3 regions of the Heliomicrobium sulfidophilum genome follow, and region 3 is predicted to be linked to each of the others. Evidence: riboswitches for the same ligand, from Rfam matches in the RefSeq annotation. Region 3 holds a riboswitch; each other region holds the start of a gene.
The links. A riboswitch is a leader RNA that binds a small molecule or an ion and turns the genes downstream of it on or off. The one in region 3 is predicted to bind lysine.
Positions count from the first base shown of each region.

Region 1: another riboswitch for lysine. It lies ahead of AC0CW1_RS08975 (amino acid permease); the one in region 3 lies ahead of lysA (diaminopimelate decarboxylase).
Region 2: another riboswitch for lysine. It lies ahead of dapB (4-hydroxy-tetrahydrodipicolinate reductase); the one in region 3 lies ahead of lysA (diaminopimelate decarboxylase).

Region 1 covers NZ_JBVTZZ010000005.1:683,665-686,940, forward strand. The annotation lists gene AC0CW1_RS08965 (RNA degradosome polyphosphate kinase) at 1-51, opposite strand, end outside; gene AC0CW1_RS08970 (lysophospholipid acyltransferase family protein) at 210-1,127, opposite strand; lysine riboswitch at 1,406-1,581, shown strand; gene AC0CW1_RS08975 (amino acid permease) at 1,781-3,226, shown strand.
Region 2 covers NZ_JBVTZZ010000004.1:264,187-267,462, forward strand. The annotation lists gene AC0CW1_RS02785 (M16 family metallopeptidase) at 77-1,342, shown strand; gene AC0CW1_RS02790 (YlmC/YmxH family sporulation protein) at 1,493-1,765, shown strand; lysine riboswitch at 1,835-2,018, shown strand; gene dapB (4-hydroxy-tetrahydrodipicolinate reductase) at 2,126-2,929, shown strand; gene dpsA (dipicolinate synthase subunit DpsA) at 3,061-3,276, shown strand, end outside.
Region 3 covers NZ_JBVTZZ010000005.1:260,247-263,522, forward strand. The annotation lists gene AC0CW1_RS06965 (CBS domain-containing protein) at 1-279, opposite strand, end outside; gene lysA (diaminopimelate decarboxylase) at 689-2,002, opposite strand; lysine riboswitch at 2,162-2,384, opposite strand; gene AC0CW1_RS06975 (MBL fold metallo-hydrolase) at 2,562-3,276, opposite strand, start outside.

The DNA.
Region 1 (3,276 bases), 420 kb from region 3:
AAGGCTTGGCCCGTTTGCATTCGGTTCGGCGTCCATGCTTTTTTGGCACATCCTTTTTCTCTCTCCACATCATTGATTCAACGTCCGGGTCTCTCCATGCGGCTAGTCACATTTCTATGATACCTGGAAAAACGCCGGTTAGCTATATTATTTGAGCTAGAAAAGAGCGCGTAGCTTGATTTCCTTCATGCTAGGTGGCATGCGGGGAATCAAGGAGAAGCAGAAAGATCATCGGGCCGTTTGCGGAGCCATCTCCGTTCCGCGTCAAACCAGTAAAACCACTGTTCAGGGCACTCACGGATGAATCGTTCGACGATCCGGTTGAGATACCCCGTCGCCTCAGCCTGCTGCCCGGGCAGGTAGACTTCAAGCAGGTTGAGCGGTTCCTCAAAGATAAGCCGGTGCTTGTGAGACTGGACGCGATAGCCGCGAAAAGGGATGATGGGGATTTCATTGTCAAGGGCCAGGCGGGCCGCCTCCCAGGAGGAGTGGGTCATGCTGTTGAACATGGTCGAAAGGGGATACTCGGGCCGGTAGCTGTCACCGAAAAAGACGAAGATGCTGTTCCCGTCAACGGGGCCCTGGACAGTCCTCATGAGGTCGACTTTTCGGGACAAAAGGCCTTCTCCCTTGGCGTCCATGCGCACAACGGCGTCATAGAGCCGATATAACCGCTTGTCCGGCGCAGAGGCGAGGACGATCCGCGGATACTTCCGAGCCAGGTACTGGATGTAGTAAAAGACATTCCCCAGATGGGCTGTGAAAAGCAGCGCTCCTTTCCCCTTGTCAAGAACCTGTTGCAGATGCCGTTCCCCCTGGACGTCGAAAAACCGGTCCATGTCTCGCGCCAAGCGGCGCGAATAGACCCAGAGTTCCACCATGCTCAGCGCCAGGCCCTTGTAGTAGCGCTTGCACAGGTATCCGCCGTATCGTTCAGAAACCCCCGGCAGCGTCTCCTTGATATTCCTCCTTATGCCTGCAACTGTGTTTGGGTGCAAACGGTAAGACAGCCATCCGGCCAAATCACCGAGTCCATAGGTGACCTCTGGGGGAAGCAAGGATAATAAATGACCGAGGCGGTCAAAATAGGTGGCTCGCCGGGTCACCGTCTTCACCAAAATGTACATGACGCAGAACCCCCTCTGCCGACTGCCATCTTTGGTCTTGCTCGCCGCCGTCATTTTCAATGATACAATCAACGCCTGGTTCTTTAACACCTGATTCTAATCGCCTGGTTTTTATCATATCGAGTATATCGAAAACACCTGTGGCGATGGTAACCTTGACACAATCTTTGTGTAAAATTAACAATCTTAACACACTTCATATTTATGCATATTCACTGCATGTATATTCTCATTGACACTATCGTTCGTTTGTATTAAATTTTACACATGACAATAAAAGACTCGATAGAGGCGCGGAAGACGAAAAGTACAGTCTGGGAGCTTGCCGGGCGATGACCGGACTGGAAAGGCGTTTCCGCCGAAGTGGCCGTCCTTGTGGGGAAGTGCGGCCGCTGGGCATGTCTTGAATAAAGGCATGACTGTCACCCTTCGGGGGTGGAGCGCTATCACCAGGCCGTACTAAGAAGTTATTACGGACATGGTTGTGATGGCGTTCACAACCATTTTTTGTTGTCTAAAAAGGCCCAACGACATTCCTGTCCAGTCAAACCAACCCAGCCGATTAAACCGGAACACCCTTAACCTACACAGCTAACATCGTCCTTAACCAACGATGCATCACTGTCCAAAACCGTAAAAATGGAGGAACGCCCATGACAACACCTGCCGTTAATCCAGAACAGTTGATCCCCGAGAAAAAAGGACTCCGCCGCGACATGAAGTCCCGCCACCTGATGATGATCTCTGTCGGCGGCACCATCGGCACCGGCCTCTTCCTTGGATCCGGCCAGACGATCCACCAGGCCGGTCCCTTCGGCGCCATCTTAGCCTATGCCGCCGGCGGCTTGATCATGTTTCTGGTCTTGCTCTGCTTGGCTGAACTGGCCGTCGCCATGCCAGTGGCCGGCTCCTTCCAGAGCTACGCCTCGCGCTTCATCTCCCCCGCCGCCGGGTACACGACCGGCTGGCTCTACTGGGTCAACTGGGCCCTCTGCATCGCCGCCGACTTCACCGCCGCCGGCATCATCATGCACAACTGGTTCCCCCAGGTGGACGTTTACATCTGGTGCGCCGTCTTCGCCGTCTCCCTGGCGCTGCTGAACCTGATCTCCGTCAAGGCTTACGGGGAAGCCGAATTCTGGTTCGCCAGCATTAAGGTGGTCGCCATTGTGGGCTTCATCATCGCCGGCTCCGGCTTGATCTTCGGCTTTACCGGCAATGAAGGCGCCATCGGCCTCTCCAACTTCAGCACCGGCGGAGAAGGTCTCTTCCCCAACGGCTTCCACGCTGTCTTCCTGACGATGATCGCTGTCGTCTACTCCTTCCAGGGCGCCGAACTGGTGGGTATCGCCGCCGGCGAGTGTGAAGAGCCCGGCAAGCATGTCCCCCGGGTCATCCGCGGCATCAGCCTGCGCATCATCATCTTCTATGTCCTCGCTGTGACCGTCCTGGCCGGCACGATCCCCTGGACTGAGGCCGGTGTGCAGGAGAGCCCCTTTGCCACCGTCTTCGGCCGCATCGGCATCCCCTTCGCCCAGCATGTGATGAGCTTCGTCGTTCTCACATCCGCCCTCTCGGCCGGCAACTCGGCCCTCTACGCCTGCTCGCGCCTGCTCTGGTCGATGGCCAAAGAAAAACAGGCGCCCTCCTGGCTCGGTCACCTCAACAGCCGGGGCGTACCCTTCTACGGCGTCCTCTTTACCCTCGCCCTGGCCTGCCTGTCCCTGCTCACGGAGGCCTACGCCGCCGATACGGTCTACCTCTGGCTCATGTCCAGCACCGGCCTCACCGGCTGCCTGATCTGGATCATCATCGCCTGGTGCCAGGTCAACTTCCGCCGTGAATACACCCGTCTCGGCGGGTCAGTCGGCCAACTGGCCTTCCGAACGCCCCTCTACCCGCTCGTGCCGATCGCAGCGGCCCTGCTGAACATCGGCGTCATTGTGAGCCTCTATTTCGACCCCTCCCAACAGATCGTCCTCTACGCCGGCATCCCCGTCCTGCTGTTCATCTACCTCAGCTACTACCTCTTCATCGGGAAAGACAAGCGGGGGTTGTCGACAGCGGGGCAGACAGAGGCGCCGGCCCGCGCCGATTGACCGAGCCTGTTTACCTCGGTATTTACCACAGTGTTATCCACAATGTTATT
Region 2 (3,276 bases), on a different contig from region 3:
AAAGCTCCCGTCCACAACCCCTTGGGGGCGGGATGAATCGTAATTGGGCTTCTTGGATGCCTTCAGGAGGAAAAAGATGGTTCACAAGACAGTGTTGCCGAACGGAGTCCGGATTGTGATGGAGCCGATCTCCCATGTGCGTTCCGTAGCTCTAGGCGTCTGGGTGGCTACCGGTTCGAGAGATGAAGACCAGACGGTGACGGGCGTGTCCCACTTCATCGAACACATGTTGTTTAAAGGAACGGTGAAACGGACGGCCAAGGACCTGGCAGAGGTGCTCGAAGCCGTCGGCGGCCAATTGAACGCCTTCACATCAAAAGAATACACCTGTTATCACGCCAAAGTCTTGGATGATCACTTCGATCTGGCCCTCGACGTGCTGGCTGATATGTTTTTTCACTCCCGATTTGAAGGCGACGACATCGAGCGGGAACGCCGGGTGATCCTGGAAGAGATCAAGATGTATGAGGACTCTCCTGACGAACTGGTCCATGACCTGCTCTCTGATGCCATGTGGCCTGTCAGTTCACTCGGCCGGTCGATCCTCGGGACCGTCGAGTCGATCCAGGGGATGGAGCGGGAGCGCATGCTCAGCCACTTCCGGTCGGAGTATTCTGCCGACCGGACTGTCATCGCCGTCGCCGGTTCGATCGATCCGGAAAAGACGCTGGAAAAGATCAAAGGGTACTTCGTTTCGATGGATGCGACGAAGCAAACCTACCGGCGCCCTCGACCGGAGATGCTGCACAAGAGCGTTTTTGAGCATAAGGATGTGGAACAGGTCCAGATCTGCCTGGGCACCCAGGGCCTCCCCCAAGAGCATCCCGACATCTATGCCATGCACGTCCTGAACAACGTTATCGGCGGCGGCGCTTCGTCCCGCCTGTTCCAGGAGATCCGGGAGAATCGCGGCCTGGCCTATTCGGTTTACTCTTTCCACTCCGCCTTTTCCGATACGGGCATGTTCGGCCTCTATGCCGGAACGAGCCCCGACTTCGCCGAAGAGGTCCTGGAACTCTCCCTGCGCGAAATGGCTCGTATCCGGGAAGAAGGGATCCGCCCTGAAGAGTTGAAACGGACCCAGGAGCAGATCAAGGGGAGCCTCTACCTCGGCCTGGAGAGCGTCAACTCGCGGATGACGCGCCTCGGCAAATCAGAGGTTTGCTATGGCCGCTTCGTCCCGCCGGAAGAGGTTATTGAACGGGTCTATGCGGTGACTCTTGACGATGTGACCAAGGCGGCTCGGTATCTCTGGACGCCGGAGCAGTGCGCCCTGGCCGTCGTCGGCGCCAAGCCGCTGGCGGTGGAACTGCCTGATCTCTTGAAAAAGACAGGCTGGTAAAACGATCGGCCTTCTCGTGTCGAGCTCTGAATGCTGCTGCTCCCGGCGTTGGCGCCATGGTCCCTGAGGCGCTCCGGTTTTTCTCTCCTGCTTCTATTTTCCAGCCCTGCTGCGTATAGTGGGGTAGGGGGACAAGGAGGGGGGGCGCCGATGCGTCTCAGCGAACTGGTGGGCAAGGAGATCGTCAACCTGACGACTGGCGAGCGCCTCGGCGCTGTCGGTGATTCTGATCTGGTGATCGATGAGAAGAGCGGCGAGATCGACGCCATTATTCTGCCGCCACGGGGCAACTTTGGCGGCTTTTGGTCTGACCGGGAACCGCTGATCATCCCCTGGGACGCTGTCGTCAAGGTAGGAGCCGAGGTGGTCATTGTCGAACTGGACGATACATACCGGCGCACATCCCGGCGTTTTTCCTTTTAACGTTTACCTGTTGACGTCCAGGGATGTCCCATGATACCATCAACGTAATCAACTGAATATACCTCCCAGTGGAGAGGTAGAGGCGCGGTTTGTCAAGAGTACCTGGAGGAGTCCGACGGTGGATGATGATACCGGAGGGAAAGGGGCAACCGCCGAAGTCTGGAGTGACCGTATTGCTCACAGGCTGGGTCCGGGCATAAGATGTTCGGAACTGCCATCTGGTAATTCGACCGGGTGGAGCGCTATCCAATCGTACGGGGACGGTGGAAACCAGCTTCCGAATGCTATTTTTTGGGAGCACCGCCTGAACTCCATGCGGTGTTCCCTTTTTGTATTCATTTTTAGTGTGGGGGATGGGCCATGTCAGAGAGGATCAGAGTCCTGGTCAGCGGCGCCAGGGGGAAAGTGGGCCGCGAGGTAGTCAAAGCAGTCCTAGGAGACAAATCGTTGGAATTGGTCGCTGCCGTCGATCACAACAGTATCGGAGAGGACGCGGCTGTCCTGGCCGGCTTGCCGGCTTGCGGGATCCTGCTGCAAGGCGATCTGGCCGCGGCGATTACAGAGACACAGCCGCAGGTGATGGTGGATTTCACCAGTCCGGCATCGGTCATGGAAAACGTGCGCATTGCCCTGATGGCTGGCGTGGCGCCTGTCGTTGGGACGACAGGCCTTTCGACAAAAGACATGGAAGAGATCGCCGAACGGGCTGCCGCCAATGAGACAGGATGCCTGATCGCGCCCAACTTCGCCATCGGCGCGCTGCTGATGATGCGCTTCGCCCGCGATGCCGCCCGCTTCTTCCCTCATGTGGAGATCATCGAATACCACCACGATCAAAAACTCGATGCGCCCTCAGGGACAGCCATCAAAACAGCCGAGTTGATCCGGGAAGAGCGGCGTTCGCTCAAGCAGGGTCACCCCCAGGAAGAAGAAAAAATCGAAGGTTCTCGCGGCGGCGACTTCGATGGGATGAGGATTCACAGCGTCCGCCTGCCGGGTCTGGTGGCCCATCAGGAGGTCATCTTCGGCGCCCTCGGTCAGACCCTCTCGATCCGTCACGACTCCATCAGCCGCGAATCCTTCATGCCCGGCGTGCTGGAGGCGATCCACCGGATCGGCGCCTATAAGGGTCTCATCTACGGGCTAGATAAAATTATTTTTTAACGCCGACATCGACATAGCGATTTCTTCGACGCAATGATCTTTGACAATCACATCCTGCACACCTCTGGGCGACTTGCCTCATATATTAAAAAGAGTTTCACTGTTTCTGGTGGAGGAGGTTTTGAACACCCATGACGACCCTTCAAGGAATCCCTTTGGCGGTGATGGGAGGGGACGCGCGGGATCAGATCCTCGTACGCCGCCTGGCTGAGCGGGGCGCAACGGTCGATGTGATCGGCCTGCCTGTGGAGGAAACGGAACGGGTGCGGATCATGAAAGACATCCCCTCGACCTTGGCGGGAAAAGCGGCGCTCCTCCTGCCCATGCCGGGCGTTGACCTTGAAGGC
Region 3 (3,276 bases):
GTGCACATCCACATCGGGTTTTTGCGTCAACTGGCCCAAAGGCCCCACCCGGGAGGCCATCTTGGTGTCGACAAGGATCACCCGCTTCACCTGGTGGGCCGGGATGTCCTTGATCGTCTTAAACCCCAGCGTATCTTTATGCAGCGCCATGAACTCCTGTACATTGGCGCTCAGTTTTCCGGCAAGGACAGGGACCGCGCGGGGGTAGAGCTTTGAGGCGGCAAAAGAGGCAGCCAAGCCGTCAAAATCGGTATTGTTGTGTGTGAGGATGATCTCCACCGGCCGCCGCCTCCCCGCGCATTCATAACGTACATTATAGCATAGGGACTTTGTTTTTTTCCACTTCTTGCCCATTGGCGGATGGGCTGTCCCCAAAAAAACGGCTCCATTCTGATAAAAAGAAAAACGGCGGCACAAAGGCCACCGTTATCATGAGCATTCTCCGTACTTACCGACTGCTTTTCTCCGGCGTGGTGTCAGCGGCATCGTCGGTTCCCGGGCGTACCGCTTGGGGATTCTGGGATTGATTCAGCGATTCGATCATCATCTCATAGAACTTTTCCGACATGTGCTTCACCACCTTTCGTAGATACCCGTCGATAAGCGGATGGTCCGTTGAACAAGATACGTTATTTCTCAGTATGGCAGGTAGCTGTCTGCGTCAACCGCAGCCTGCCTATGAAGTGAGTTACCGTTGCAGGTACGGCGGAATCCGGTCGTTGCGAATCAGGTCGTCAAGGCTCTCCCGTTCCACGACCACCGCCGCCTTGCCGTCACGGGCGAAGACCACGGCGGGACGACCGAGCCGGTTGTAGTTCATGGACATGGTGTAGTTGTAAGCGCCGGTGCAGGACACGGCGAGGATGTCGCCAGACTCCACTTTTGGCAGGGACACGTCCCAGAGGAGCATGTCGCCCGATTCGCAGCACTTGCCGGTGACGGAGACGACCTCTTCGGCCTCCTGGGTGGCCTTGTTGGCCAGCATGGATTCATAGCGGGAGCCGTAGAGGGCCGGACGGGGGTTGTCGGTCATGCCACCGTCGACGGCAACATACTTGCGAACGCCGATGATCTCCTTCACAGAACCGATCGTGTAGAGGGTCGTGCCTGCCGTGGCGACGATGGAGCGGCCCGGCTCAACGAGGACCTTCGGCGTAGGCAGACCGCGCTTTTCCGCCTCCAGGGCGACGGCAGAGAGCACGATGCGGGCGTACTCGGCCACATCGCCCGGGGTGTCCGCCTCGGTGTAGCGGATGCCGAAGCCGCCGCCCAGGTTGAGGATCGCCGTCTCAGCGCCTGTCTCCCGGCGGATCTCATCGATGAAGGTCATCATCACCTCAGCGGCGTAGCTGAAGGATTCCAACTCAAAGATCTGGGAGCCGATGTGGCAGTGGAGGCCATCATAGATCAGGTTGCCGCGCTCCAGGACGGCTTTGACGCCAGCGAGGGCTTGGCCGGTGGGCAAGGTAAAGCCGAACTTGGAATCGATCTGACCGGTGCGGACAAACTCGTGGGTATGGCAGTCGATGCCAGGGGTGATGCGCAGGAGCACCCGCACCCGGGCATCCATCTCTCCGGCGATGGCGTTCAGCAGGTCCGCTTCGTAGAGGTTGTCGACGACGATGTGTCCGACACCGTATTCGATCGCCTGGCGCAGTTCAGCCGGCGTCTTGTTGTTGCCGTGGAAGTAGATCTTCTCCATAGGGAAGCCGGCGCGGCGGGCCGTGTACAGTTCGCCGCCAGAGACGACATCGAGCCCCAGACCTTCCTGTTCCACCAGGCGGCACATGGCCATGTTCATAAAGGCTTTCGAGGCGAAGAGCACCTCGCCGGCGCCGGAGGCGCTGAAGGCCTCGTAATACTTCCGACAGTTTTCCCGCAGGTGGGCTTCATCCATCACATACAAAGGACTGCCGAACTCCTTGATCAAGTCCGTTGCATCGCAGCCTCCGATGACCAAATGTCCCCGCTCGTTGATGGCAGTAGTTCCGTGTAGTTTCAATGTTGCCGACTCCCCTCATCACAATGTGCTTCATTTCTTTTATATGGCCAAAAGGAATATATTGGCATTCGTTCGAGGCAAAACAAAAACCGCCGGGGTCATTCCCGGCGGCGGTTTACTCATGCGCCTAAGAATGCCTCTCTCCCTTTCCCATACATCTCGTAAGATAGCGCTCCACCGTGAAACCTTCCTCAACCAGCACAGCATGCCGAATGAGAAGTGGGAATGTTCCCCGGTGACAGTCCTGCAGTTCTTCACTGCAGACCCAGCCCAGATGTGGCAAACCTGGACTTCGGCGGCCATCCCTTTCCCTCCGTTGCGCCGTCCATGCCATTGGACCTTCCCGGAGTTACTCTTGATTAACCGCGCCTCTACCTCACCTCGACGGAGATGAGGCATCTCTATGAACTTGTGCTGAACTTGAGCCCATCTTAGCATGCGAGAAAATGGCTGTCAAGGCGTTAGAATCTTCCTCCGCCCCTGTTCCCGGCTTCGCCGTTCCCGATTCGTTTTTGGCCTTCGAATCGGAAACAGCAATGGAATCGCATCGGTATCAAAATTACAGACGGATCGTCATCCCTTCCTTCGCCGCCAGGCAGTCAGGATAGAGGACTTTCGCCATTCCCTCGATCTGATCTAAGTCCACATCGGTCCGTTCCATCGCATGGTGAAAGAGGATCAGCTTTTTTGCGGCAGCAGTCTGCACCAGCTTGATGCCCTCCTGCCAAGTCGAATGCCCCCAGCCCTTGCGGGATGGCTTCCCTTCGCCGCCCTCGTATTCCCTATCGGTATAACAGGCGTCGTAGATGACCAAATCAGCGCCGGCGATGAATTCTTTCAACACCGGGTCAATCCAGGCATAGTGCTCCGTGTCACTCACGTAGCAGCAGGAACGTCCACCCTGTTCGATTCGGAAGGCCAAGCATTCATCGGGATGGTTGGACAAGACCGTCCGCACCGTGACGCCATCGCCGAAATCGAGGACGTCGCCGCCCGCCAGATCGCAGAAGTCCAACTGGGCCCCCATGGCATCGAGCAGGACGGGAAAATAAGGGGGCTGCATCTGCCCCCGGAACAGCTGCGCAAAGGTTTTTCCCAACTTTGCCTGACCGTAGAGGGTGAAGCGGTTTTTACTGGCAAAAGCAGGTAAAAAGAAGGGGAAGCCCTGGATGTGGTCCCAATGGAGGTGGGAGATGAGAAAGGTTCCTTGAATGGACCCACTGTTTTCTTTGCTCAACGCCTGCCCCAAGTGATGAAGACCCGATCCCGCGTCA